DNA from 3 places in the Sodalis ligni genome. Region 1 is predicted to be linked to each of the others. Evidence: predicted binding sites of a transcription regulator. Region 1 holds the regulator's gene; each other region holds the start of a gene.
The links. Region 1 encodes LexA, which represses DNA repair genes until DNA is damaged. Its sites were predicted from a motif close to TNCTGTATGTACATACAGNA; they were not measured.

Region 1 (4,205 bases):
ATGATAATAACAAACTTGGATTTTCCCCACTGCGCTTTAGTAAAACGGAAGCTGAAGTCCTCACAATGTGGATGTCCGGCTACGATACGTTACATATCTGTTCACATTTGCATATCAAAGAAAAAACCCTTTCCTCCCATAAGATAAATATCAAGAGGAAAACCAGGGCAAGCAACAAACAGGTTATCTATCACCTGATTACCATCGCCAATAGCGTTACGGAAGGCATCAACAGCCACCCTCCCCGGGAAATAAATATGTCGCCACGCCTGACAGCATAAAAGCTCTTCTCTGCCCTGTTTTGCTGACCGTTAGCCGGGAATGCTATAGCCTCGCTCGGCTTACATCCCTAAATTCGGTATTTTATCGTCATCATGATAAGATGATGGATAGATAAGCTACGGGGGTTCCCTATGAAAAGCATGACTAGTTCGCAATTGCTCAGTCAAGCTGAACAATTGTGTGAACAACGGAATGTACGCCTGACGCCGCAGCGGCTCGAAGTATTGCGCCTGATGACGCAGCAGGAGGGGGCCATTAGCGCCTACGATCTGCTTGATCTGTTACGGGCCTCAGAACCCCAGGCTAAACCGCCGACTATATATCGCGCACTGGATTTTCTAATGGAGCAGGGATTTATCCATCGCGTCGAGTCAACCAACAGCTTTGTCTTGTGCCATCATTTTGAAGAGCCTAGCCATACCTCGGCTTTTTTTATCTGCGATCGCTGCGGCCAGGTCACGGAGCAATCCACCGAGGGGATTGAGGAGATTCTACAACGCATGGCCCGGTCAGCGGGTTTTGCCATGCGGCATAACGTTGTGGAAGCCCATGGTTTTTGCCTCAAGTGTTCCGAAGTGCAATCCTGCGATCGGCTGCATAATTGCGGACATGACCATAGCATTGGGATCAAAAAGAGGTAAGAGTTAAACAGGGAGGCATTAAAATTTTTAGTAGATTAGTTTAAGTATGTGATTAGTAAGGTGGTACATCCTTGTACCTTTGGGTAGGAACATTAATCTGATTATTTCGGGTAACCAACGTAATAGCGGGCTACCACGTCACATCGCTACCAGCGATATTTATTCTGGGTTTCCCAGTTCGAAACTTCCTTTTCTGCTGCTTCTTTGCCGTAACCATAACGTTCTTGAATTTTACCGATTAACTGGTCACGCTTCCTTCAACAACGGTCAAATCATCATCGGTGAGTTTGCCCCATTGTTCTTTCATTTTACCCTTGAATTGCTTCCAGTTGCCGCTTGCTTGGTCAGTATTCATTGTAAAACTCCTTCACTATCGTTTGGTGAGGAATTTTAATCATTAACCTTTGCAGCGGTTAATGAATAATCGGATTCGTTAAAGAAAACGTCTGACATCGTTAATCTATAAGCTAACCCTATGAGATTAAGTATAGCAGTGCGTTTGGCGAAAGGCTTATTTGGCAGAGGATTTGACGTCATATGGACGGTAATTCCCGCGTTTTTTACCATAAGGCGATATAAAACAGCAGGTAGCGGAGGAAATTAGAATGACGATAAATGTAACAGACTATGTATAAACTTCACTTATGCTCTAACGCGGATAGCTGGCGGGAACAGCGATTAATTACGGCAAGTATTGAATAAAGCGAGGCAAGAAAAGATGCAAAAGGTTATTGAACGGAACAAAACGACGCGCCACAGCTCCCCCAATAAATCTGCGGCCGCCGAAGCTGATAAAGGACGCCGAAAACCAAACCGGGGGAGAATACGCTACCTAGAGTCACCAACAGATCAAAGCGGGTCCAGACAAAGGCTCAGATCCAATTGCCGTTGCGAATGACACCTACCGCCAATCCTTCGATAGTGAGCTCCTGCTGGCGTAGATCTACCACGATGGGGGAGAAATCACTGTTTTCAGGTAACAGCTCAACGATATTGCCTTGTCTTCTGAGGCGTTTTACCGTCACTTCATCGTTAATCCGCGCGACAATCACCTGGCCATTACGGGCATCCTGCGTTTTGTGCACCGCCAGCAAATCACCATCCATGATGCCGATGTCTTTCATTGACATGCCGCTGACGCGCAGCAAAAAGTCCGCATGGGGTTTGAACAAATCAGGATCGACTTTGTAATGGCTTTCGATATGCTGTTCCGCCAGCAATGGCTCGCCCGCCGCCACGCGGCCAATCAGAGGCAAACCGCTCTCTTCCTCAATGAGTAAACGGATCCCGCGGGAAGCGCCGGAGACAATCTCAATCGCCCCTTTTCGCGCCAGCGCCTTAAGGTGCTCCTCGGCGGCATTGGGTGAGCGAAACCCCAGCTGTTGGGCGATCTCCGCGCGTGTCGGCGGCATGCCGGTTTGCGATATATGATCGCGGATAAGGTCAAAAACCTCTTGTTGTCTGGCGGTTAACGCTTTCATTCCGTCCCCTGTTTGTTTATACAGTCTTCATGTGAGTATATACAGGTCGAGCCCAATTGAAAACCTCATGTGTGGCAAAACGTAATAAAAACGGCTGAATTTAACAACGGTTAAGAGAAGCCATCATCGAAATAGTCGCCACAGCAAGGTTATCCAGACCCAGGCCGCCAATATGATGGCCAGCGCAACCGCAGCCGACCCGAGATCCTTTGCCCGTCCCGAGAGGGGGTGCAGCTCTGGCCCGATGCGGTCCACCACCGCTTCTATGGCGCTGTTTATCGTTTCCATCACCAATACCAGCCACACCGAGCCAATCAATAAAATACGCGAAATAGCGTCGGATTCGAGATAATATGCAAGTACGATGGCAAGGATGGCTATTACCGCTTCCTGCCGAAAAGCCGCTTCATGACGCCAGGCCGCTGATAATCCTTTTAATGAATATCCCATGGCGTTATAGATACGTTTAAGTCCACTGATTTGGTTTGCCATACATTTGCGCGCTTGAGGAAAATTGCGCCCATATTACCGGTTCTTTGCGTTCTCATCACCACAGATCTGTTGCGCAGTTTCTGGTATTCTTGTGCCGCAATGCTAACAAGAGGCTTCACACAGATATGTCAGGTTGGCGTAACATTTATTATGCGTTATTGGATTTGCCAATAAAATTGCTGGTGAGAAGTAAGGTAATCCCCGCGAATCCACGGGAAGAAACCGGTCTGGATCCCATGCGGGCCATGATGTACGTGTTACCTTATAATTCCAAAGCGGATTTGCTTACCCTGCGCGGGCAGTGCTTAAAGCTCCAACTGCCGGATCCGCTGATTCCCCTGGAAATTGACGGGGTAACGCTGCCGCGTTATGTCTTTATTAACGATGGTCCGCGGGTTTTCTCCTACTTCACCGAGAAGCCGGAATCCGTCAAGTTATTCCACAATTACCTGGACTTACACCGTAACAACCCCCAGCTCGATGTACAAATGGTGCCGGTTTCCGTGATGTTCGGACGCGCCCCGGGCCGTGAAGCACAGCCCAACCAACCGGCTCCGCAGTTACGGCTGCTGAACGGTTTTCAAAAATTCATCGCCATTCTCTGGCTGGGGCGTGACAGTTTTGTCCGCTTTTCCAATCCGCTGTCGATGCGGTACATGGCAACGGAACACGGCACGGATAAGACCATCGCGCAAAAGCTCGCCCGGGTCGCCCGGATACATTTTGCCCGCCAGCGCCTGGTGGCGGTTGGGCCGCGTTTGCCGGTACGCCAGGATCTTTTTAACAAGCTGCTGGCGTCCAAGGCCATTGAAAAAGCCATTGAAGATGAAGCCCGCAGCAAAAAAATCTCCACCGATAAGGCGCAGCAAACCGCCATCCAGCTGATGGAGGAAATTGCGGCGGACTTTTCTTATGAGGCCATACGTTTATCGGATCGGGTATTGAGCTGGACCTGGAATCGCCTGTATCAAGGTCTGCACGTACGCAATGCCGATCGGGTCCGGCAACTGGCCGAAGACGGCCACGAAATCGTCTACGTGCCCTGCCACCGCAGCCACATGGATTATCTGCTGCTGTCCTATGTGCTTTATCACCAGGGATTGGTGCCGCCGCATATCGCCGCCGGCATTAACCTGAACTTTTGGCCGGCGGGCCCGATTTTCCGGCGCCTGGGGGCATTTTTTATCCGCCGCACGTTCAAGGGCAATAAACTCTACTCCACCATATTCCGTGAATACCTTGGGGAACTGTTCACCCGCGGCTACTCGGTGGAATATTTTATGGAGGGAGGGCGTTCCCGTACCGGACG
Region 2 (4,205 bases), 2.3 Mb from region 1:
TGGCGCAGCGGCGGGGCAATACCCTGTCGGAGACCATAGTAAACCTGCTGGAAGACGCCGAGCGTAAAGAAAAATACGCAACCCAGATGTCCTCTTTGAAACAGGATTTGAAAGCTATCCTCGGCGAGGATCGCTAAGCCGCCGCGGTTCAAGTCCGATGCCTTTGAGCAGGGCGGCGAAACGGTATCGGCAGGCAATTACAGTATAAAAAAAACCCCGCCATGGCGGGGTTTTTGCAATTTCATAAGAACTTAAGATTGCGGCTGTGTAACCACTTCTTTGTAGCCCTTCACTTCGATCTCTACGCGACGATCCGGTGCCAGGCAAGTAATCAAAGCAGCACGGCCCTTCACGTTATCACAGGTGTTGCCGGTGACAGGATTCGATTTACCCATGCCGCGAGCGGAAATCTTGTCGGACGGGATACCCTTGGAAATCAGGTAAGTCACGACGCTTTGCGCACGAGCCTGAGAAAGTTTCAGGTTATACTGTTCTGAACCGATACGGTCGGTATAGCCCAGGACTACAACGGAACCGTCTTTCGGATCCAAGGAGCTCAACTGGGAATACAGTTGATCCAGGGCCTGTTGACCTTCCGGCTTCAGAGTGGACTTGTTGAAGTTAAACAGTACGTCTGAACGCAGTGTGAAATGCTTGGTTTGTACAACCGGGGCCGGAGCCGGGGCCGCAGGAGTCACGACCGGAGCCGGAGTACCCTGACCGAAGCGGTAAGAAACGCCCACGCTCAGCAAGCCATTATCAGGACGCGCGCCGACAGTGCTGGCATCGCCGATATTGTTGACCCACTGGTAATCAAGACGGGTTGCCCAGTCCTGGGTGATAGCGTATTCAAGACCAATAGCGGCCAACGGGGAAACACCGGTATCGTGATCGCTCAGGCGACCGGCAGAACCGTTGTCGTAGTTGGCTTTCGAATCAGCACGCCAAACCATGCCACCCAAACGGGTGTAAATATCCAAATCGTCGGTAAGCGGATAGCTGAGTTTAGCTGCCAGCGAAATACCTTGGGCCTTAAACGCACCGTTGTCCACGCTGCCTTTGTAAGCCATGCGGCCTAGCCAGTCATAGCCCAGTTCAAACCCTAAATACGGATTTGCCTGATAACCGAGAAAAGCACCGGCACCTAACTGTTCGTTACGGGTAGGACCATTGCCGATACGGTTATCATAACCATTACCGTAAAAACCGGTATCATGGTAAGAGGACCAGCCCAATTTACCACCGGTGTACCAGGTGTTATCTTGGGGAGCGGCTTGCGCTACGGTTGCGAAACCCGCCAATGCCACTGCAAGTGCGATAGCTGTCTTTTTCATTCTTTGCGCCTCGTTATCATCCAAATAGGCAATGAGCTCTTAAAGCTAATTTAAAAATCCATTGCCAGAGTCAGTGCTCCGCGTTTAAACATCGCCATTCAACAGGCGTTATAGAGCAACCCTGGCGAATTAAAGTCTACAACGAAGTGGGAAACTTACAAGTAAGATGTAGTAAGCCGCTAATAAAAAACAGCGTTTCGTGTATGTTTCATTGACCGAAATCGTGACAAAGTGATAGCCGCTCACGGCACTGGAATGGCTGGCGACCCGCATATATACTGGAGTGAGGCAAATTTAAAGGGATTTTGTCTTCCGTGCTGACACCCTTATTGAGATAAATCTTAAAATTAGTCAATGATAGCGCGAAGAATGAATTTTTAGCCCTGAAAACTGTCCAGAGGACCGGTTAGTCTCGTTTTGAGGATACATAATGAACCCGTAAGACCCCCCTTGTTGCGCGGCATCGCGCAGTCGACGCTTCTCATTGTCCGTCAATTCTTCAGGAAACCAGCCCAGGATTACGCTGTAATTTCCCGTCAATAATGCTTTCTCCATCGCCGCAACGGTATCGAAAGCCGTAGGGTGACGCAATTGCACCATTTTTTCCAGCGGCAGGCCCGACTGCATCAGCCAGGGGCGGCTCAATTTGCGTGACGAGGTCAGCCACAGCAGCCAGCGTGACTGGGTTCCCAATTGCCGCAGCAACGGCAGGAGGATATGTCCCACCATGGGCTGATCTTCAAAATAAACCACTTCGCTGATAATACCTTTGGCCATGGAGAGCGAGGAATCCTCCGATACGTTTTCCTCCTGGATCGTTTGGCCGAAATGACGTGCGGCTTGAAGTTGAGTGTGCATGGAATGTACGCCCCTGGTTAACTGTATATAAATACAGTATCCGGGTTCGGGATGAAAATCAACCGGAATTTTAAGCAGCCTCGCAAAAATCCTCCTGACAGGGCGTCTCTGGCGGATTAAGTTGAAAACCACATGGAAAATACTGTATTTTTAAGTAGTTGCACGAATAAAGAGTAGGGACTCTCAACACAATAACACGGAGCATTTGATGGAAACGGCATATAAACAGCGGATTTCACAGGCAGTACCTTTCTTCGCGCCGCTGGGCGTTATCACCACCCGATCGCAATTCGGCGGCTACAGTATCTGCGCCGATAAGGTGATGTTCGGGCTGATACTGGATGGCGAGCTTTATCTTCGCGGCACCCGGCAAAGCGAACACGTTTATCTCGCCGAAGGCATGCAAAAACTCATCTATACCAAACGGGGCGTTCCGGTATCGTTGAATTATTATCATGTGAACGAAGAGCTGTGGCTAAAGGGCGATCGATTGCTGGTCCTGGCCGCCCAGGCCCTTGATGAGTCAAAACACGATCGGCGTGAAAAAACCTCCAGCCCCAGGCTGAAGGATTTGCCCAATATCGGCCAGGGTATCGAGCGGCTGTTATGGAAAGCCGGCATACAGGATATCGAATCCCTGCGCTGCTATGGCGCCAAGAGCAGCTACCTGAAACTGCGCGCAATTAAACAAAACCTGAGCGTCAAGGTGCTGTTCGCCCTGGAGGGCGCATTGTCCGGCCACCACTCAGCCGCATTGCCCCCGATGCAGCGCAGTGAATTGCTTGAATGGTTTGAGCGGCAATCCTGCCGCTAGCGCCGCCGTCCGCCGCCGTTCCGGCGGCGGCAGCTAAGCCGGTTTGAATCGGGTTTCAACATCCTGTTTGCGCGCTATCAGTTCAGGCAACAGTTCAAGCAACAGGCCGATTTGCTGTAGTACCAGCTGTTCCCTGGCTTCCGGCTCCGGCGCGATATGCTGGATGCGCTCAATCAATTGATCCCGTTCCTGATTCACCCGCAGGGACAATTTATCCTGATATTGCAAGGCGTCGTCCACATAACAAGCGGCATCGTCCAGCACCTTCAGCAGCGCCGCCGAGGACATTTTTTCGCGATGGGCTCCCAGGGTGGAAATATAGCTCAGGAAGGTATGATTCAGACAAAGCAGCCGGAACGCCAGGTCCATCACCGCACCGGGCGTTCTGGATTCCGCCGCCATATTTGACACCACCGAGGCCAGCTCGGCGTCCTTGTTATGGGCGTCTCGCCGGGCAATCCGGTAGTCCAGGCGATTATCCTTGCCCTGATGGTACTGCACCAGGATGGCATCCAGATAACGGCAATTGGCGAAAAGGCTGTTATTCATTACCGCGGGCAGACGGCGAAAACGCCAGTCCGGCCAGATAAAACTCACCGCCGCCCAGGCGATGGCGCAGCCGACAAAGGTATCGAATACCCTGGGCAGCGCCACGTCGAACCCTTCCCCCAGCAAATTGAAGCATAGCATCACCAGCAGGGTAATAAACATGGTGGCCTGGGCGTACTGCCTGTTGCGAAAGGCAAAGAATAACGTGCCGCTGAGCACGATGAGGACCAGTTGCCCTTCGGTTGAAGGAACAAAATAGAGGATGGGCAGGCTCAGCAGGATGCCGCCGAGGGTGCCGATAATCCTCAGCGCCAACCGTCTCCTGGTGGCCTGGTAGTTGGGCTGGCAGACAAACAGGCTGGTGAGCATGATCCAGTAGCCATAATGCAGTCCGCTTAGCTGGATAAACGCGTAACCGACGCACAGCACCAGGGACATTCGCACCGCATGGCGGAACAGCGCCGATTCCGGACTGAGATGGCTGCCGATACGCGATCGGATATCGCTGAACCCGGTCAGCTTATCGTCCGCGAGATTATTTTCTTCCGGGCTATTGCGCGCTATCGCCTGTTCAGATTCGATGGTGGCCAATTGAGCGTCGATGGCGCGCAGATTATTCAGCAGATTTTTAAGCCCATTGACCTGCCCCG
Region 3 (4,205 bases), 2.2 Mb from region 1:
AGCGAGAGGCGGAGCCAGCGCTTCACCAGCGCACTTTGCGATTTGAGCCAACGGACCAGCACGTATTGTCGGGTTTTATTCATTGGAAAACGATTTCAGCCGCTGTGGTATGCATTTAAGGCAAAAATCCCGCGTAGGGACGCGAAAGGCCGGGGCGGCTTTAGGCTACCCCGGCGAGACGACATATTACCCGGTTGGCGGTAAGGAGAAAATAAGAAGCGGCAATTTAGAGATGGATAGACCCGCATGCTCTCCCGCCACAGCGTTGGCGTTGGCGTTGGCGGGAGGTTGCCGTTAACGATCGTTGACCGCCGCCAGACCGTCCAGGTAGCGCTCGGCGTCCAGGGCCGCCATACAGCCGGTGCCGGCGGAGGTGATGGCCTGGCGGTAGATATGATCCATCACATCGCCGGCGGCGAACACGCCCGGGATGCTGGTCTGGGTTGCGTTGCCGTGAATACCCGACTGCACGCGGATATAGCCGTTCTCCAGCGCCAGCTGGTCACCGAAAATCGCGGTATTGGGGCTATGGCCGATGGCGATGAATACCCCCGCCACCTCAAGGGCGTCGCTATCGCCGCGAACAACGTGCTTGAGGCGCACGCCGGTCACGCCGCTCTCGTCTCCCAGCACTTCCTCCAGCGTCCGGTCGGGATGCAGAACGATATTGCCGTTTTTAACTTTCTCCATCAGCCGGTCGATGAGGATTTTTTCAGAACGGAACGTATCGCGGCGATGAATCAGGTGCACTTCGGCGGCAATATTCGACAGATACAGCGCCTCCTCCACCGCAGTATTCCCGCCGCCCACCACCGCCACTTTCTGGTTGCGATAGAAAAAGCCGTCGCAGGTGGCGCAGGCCGACACGCCTTTGCCCTTGAACGCCTCTTCAGAGGGCAGGCCCAGATAGCGCGCGGAGGCGCCGGTGGCGATAATCAACGCGTCGCAGGTATAAACGCCGTTATCGCCCGTCAGGCGAAACGGCCGCTCTTTAAGTTCCACCTGGCTGATATGGTCGAAGATGATTTCGGTGTTGAATTTGGCTGCGTGGGCGTACATGCGTTCCATCAGCAAGGGACCGGTCAGTCCTTCCGGATCCCCCGGCCAGTTTTCCACCTCGGTGGTGGTGGTCAATTGGCCGCCTTGCTCCATACCGGTGATAAGAACTGGGTTGAGGTTGGCCCGCGCGGCATAAACCGCAGCGGTATAACCCGCCGGGCCCGATCCCAGGATAAGTAATTTACTGTGTTTCACCGTTGACATGGTTTCCTCATTTTAGCCGCACTGATTTAGCTATCCGATTGTAAGAAAATTACCAGATTAAGAAAAGAATGCAAAAGCCATTAGCGATTATTATCATTGTTATGTCCTATCTCTACGGCGTTTTAATGCTCCATCAGGGCATGATCGGGTAAATAAAGCTTTTTACCCCTGCCAAGGGCCCTAGACCCGATTTTATCGGCATGTTGTTCTGATTTTTGTTGTTTTACTTTGACAATCCGCTGTGCTTTTGCGAAAACATCAGGTAAGAAGAAATTATTCGGTTGGTGTCGATTCGGTTAATCGCCATTCGGATGGTCGGCGGAGCCGCCGATAGGCCGCATGTTCAGCCGGTAAATTTCTTCCAGGCAGAATTCTCTTCTGCCGCTGTCGCGGTTTGGACAGACAGCGTGCGCGGCAGTGGAAATGGCAGACCTTAGAATAAAACAAACAGCAGGTCTTTAAAGCAAACCCTGAAACATTGAAGTCGGCAGGGGTATGGCAAGTGCAGGGAAGGAATGAAGAGAGACAATAATAATGGTAGACAATAAAAAACGCCCGGGAAAAGATCTCGACCGTATCGACCGCAACATCCTTAACGAACTGCAAAAGGATGGACGGATCTCGAACGTCGAACTTTCGAAACGGGTAGGACTATCACCGACCCCTTGTCTGGAACGGGTGCGTCGTCTCGAGCGTCAGGGTTTCATTCAGGGTTATACCGCTTTGCTTAATCCGCATTATCTGGATGCGTCTTTACTGGTTTTCGTTGAGATAACCCTTAATCGGGGCGCGCCCGATGTGTTTGAGCAATTCAATACCGCTGTACAAAAGCTGGAAGAAATTCAGGAATGCCATCTGGTGTCGGGGGATTTTGACTACCTGCTGAAAACGCGGGTGCCGGATATGTCGGCGTATCGCAAGCTGCTGGGTGAAACATTGCTGCGGTTGCCGGGGGTTAACGATACCCGGACCTATGTGGTGATGGAAGAAGTGAAACAAAGCAACAGATTGGTCATCAAAACGCGTTAAGAAACACCACAGGTGCAAAAGACTGCTTTTAAGGTTACACTCCTGTGGATTCATACAGTCTCGGCGCCGGCCAGCACGTCGGCGCTGTTGTTATACCGGTTGAGAAACCTGGAGAGCCTTTCTTGAGCCAGGAATATACAGAAGATAAAGACGTTACGTTAAAAAAAATGAGCAGCGGCCGCAGGTTACTCGAGGCCGTCCTCATAGTCATGGCTATTTTTGCCCTCTATTTGATGATTTCCCTGGTCAGCTTCGATCCGTCCGATCCCAGTTGGTCGCAAACGGCCTGGCATGGGCCTATCCATAATCTGGGGGGCGGCGTTGGGGCGTGGTTTGCCGATACGCTGTTTTTCACCTTCGGCGTGCTGGCGTACGCGCTGCCGCCGATTATGCTGATCTTCTGCTGGAACTCTTTCCGTCAGCGGGAGGTGCAGGACTATGTGGATTATTTTGCCTTGGCGCTGCGCCTTATCGGCACCCTGGCGCTGATACTGACCTCCTGCGGCCTGGCCGCGCTCAATGTGGACGATCTCTATTATTTCGCTTCTGGCGGGGTGATTGGCAGCCTGCTGGACAACGCCATGTCACCCTGGTTCAACGGTATCGGCGCCACGCTGACGCTGCTATGCGTCTGGGCCGCGGGGTTGACCTTGTTCACCGGCTGGTCCTGGCTGACGATCGCTGAAAAAATTGGCGGCGTGCTGCTGGGCAGCCTGACTTTTATGTCTAATCGTTCCCGCCGCGAGGAAGAGTATTACGATGAGGACTATGAGGACGAGGACGAGGATGAGGCGGGGGATAATCCCGCTACGGCATCGAGCAACCGGCCTGCGGAGGGTGAAGACGGCAGCGATCCGCTGTTCTCCCCGCGCGCCGTGACGGATGCCGGCAGCGCGGCGGCGGTGGCCATGCCGGCCGCCGGTGCGGATATCGCTGCGCCGGCGAACGCCGCGCTTGTAGCCCCTGATGTCTCTTTCGCCGCCGCACCGCTGGCGGGGCAGGCTGCTATTGCGCCAGGCGACCGGACGAGCGCCGCGCTTCAGACACCGGAGGCTATTGCTCCCGCCGCGCCGTCAACCGCAGCCCCCGTGACGGCGGCGCAAGAGGCCGTACCGCAATACCGCTTTGAGCTTCCGGGCGGCCAGTCCGTTCCTCCCACAGCGCAAAGTGATTTCGCCGATGACGACGACGGTCCCCGGATGGGCAACTGGCTGGCCGCCAGCCAGGATAGCGCCCATACCCCCTATGATTTCAGCGTGGGGCAGCAAAGCAGCGGACAATTGCCTGGCGAGGGCGCCGTGCCGGTGGATCACAGCGCCGCCTCGCTGACCTTTATGCCCGCCTTCAGCGCCATCAGCGATGGCAACCCGCAGGTCAAGCAAGGCATCGGCCCCGAGCTGCCGCGCCCGAACCCGGTGCGGATCCCGACGCGGCGCGAACTGGCGTCATACGGCATCAAATTGCCGTCGCAGCGGGCCGCGGACCACACCCATGGCCTGGCGCAAAGCGACGCGGCCAAATCCCATCCGGCGCTATCCGACGATGAACAGGCCCACCAGCAGGTGGAACTGCACCAGGCGTTCATGGCGCAGCAGGCCCAGCGCTACGGCAGTGACGGCGCCGAGGCGGACGAAGAGGCGGAATGGGAACAGCAGCGTCTGGCCGCCGAATTCAAACGCCAGCAGGATCAGCGCTACGCCGAGGAAAACGACGCACAATCGCCGGACCGGCCGGTGGCGGCCTCGCCGTTATCGCCCAAGGCGGATATCGATCTACAGCGTCATGGGGACTTCAATTTTTCACCCGTGGCGGATTCAACGGACGATGCTCAGGCTGCGCCGCTGTTCACCCTGCCGCCCCGTTATGCGGATCAACACGCGGCGGCACACCCCGACGAAGACGAGAACCTCCCG

Region 2: the regulator LexA is predicted to act here: its motif matches at 2,212-2,231, upstream of sulA (SOS-induced cell division inhibitor SulA).
Region 3: the regulator LexA is predicted to act here: its motif matches at 2,333-2,352, upstream of GTU79_RS08400 (DNA translocase FtsK 4TM domain-containing protein).

The regions. Positions count from the first base shown of each region.
Region 1 is NZ_CP075169.1:6,004,213-6,008,417, forward strand. Features, by position in the region: gene rcsA (transcriptional regulator RcsA) at 1-281, shown strand, start outside; gene zur (zinc uptake transcriptional repressor Zur) at 414-923, shown strand; partial or broken gene GTU79_RS27905 (CsbD family protein) at 1,070-1,278, opposite strand; gene lexA (transcriptional repressor LexA) at 1,796-2,404, opposite strand; gene GTU79_RS27915 (diacylglycerol kinase) at 2,528-2,896, opposite strand; gene plsB (glycerol-3-phosphate 1-O-acyltransferase PlsB) at 3,022-4,205, shown strand, end outside.
Region 2 is NZ_CP075169.1:1,866,458-1,870,662, forward strand. Features, by position in the region: gene matP (macrodomain Ter protein MatP) at 1-137, shown strand, start outside; gene ompA (porin OmpA) at 252-1,334, opposite strand; gene sulA (SOS-induced cell division inhibitor SulA) at 1,686-2,192, opposite strand; gene GTU79_RS08700 (TfoX/Sxy family DNA transformation protein) at 2,401-3,006, shown strand; gene yccS (YccS family putative transporter) at 3,040-4,205, opposite strand, start outside.
Region 3 is NZ_CP075169.1:1,785,232-1,789,436, forward strand. Features, by position in the region: gene cydD (heme ABC transporter permease/ATP-binding protein CydD) at 1-83, opposite strand, end outside; gene trxB (thioredoxin-disulfide reductase) at 295-1,263, opposite strand; gene lrp (leucine-responsive transcriptional regulator Lrp) at 1,798-2,292, shown strand; gene GTU79_RS08400 (DNA translocase FtsK 4TM domain-containing protein) at 2,415-4,205, shown strand, end outside.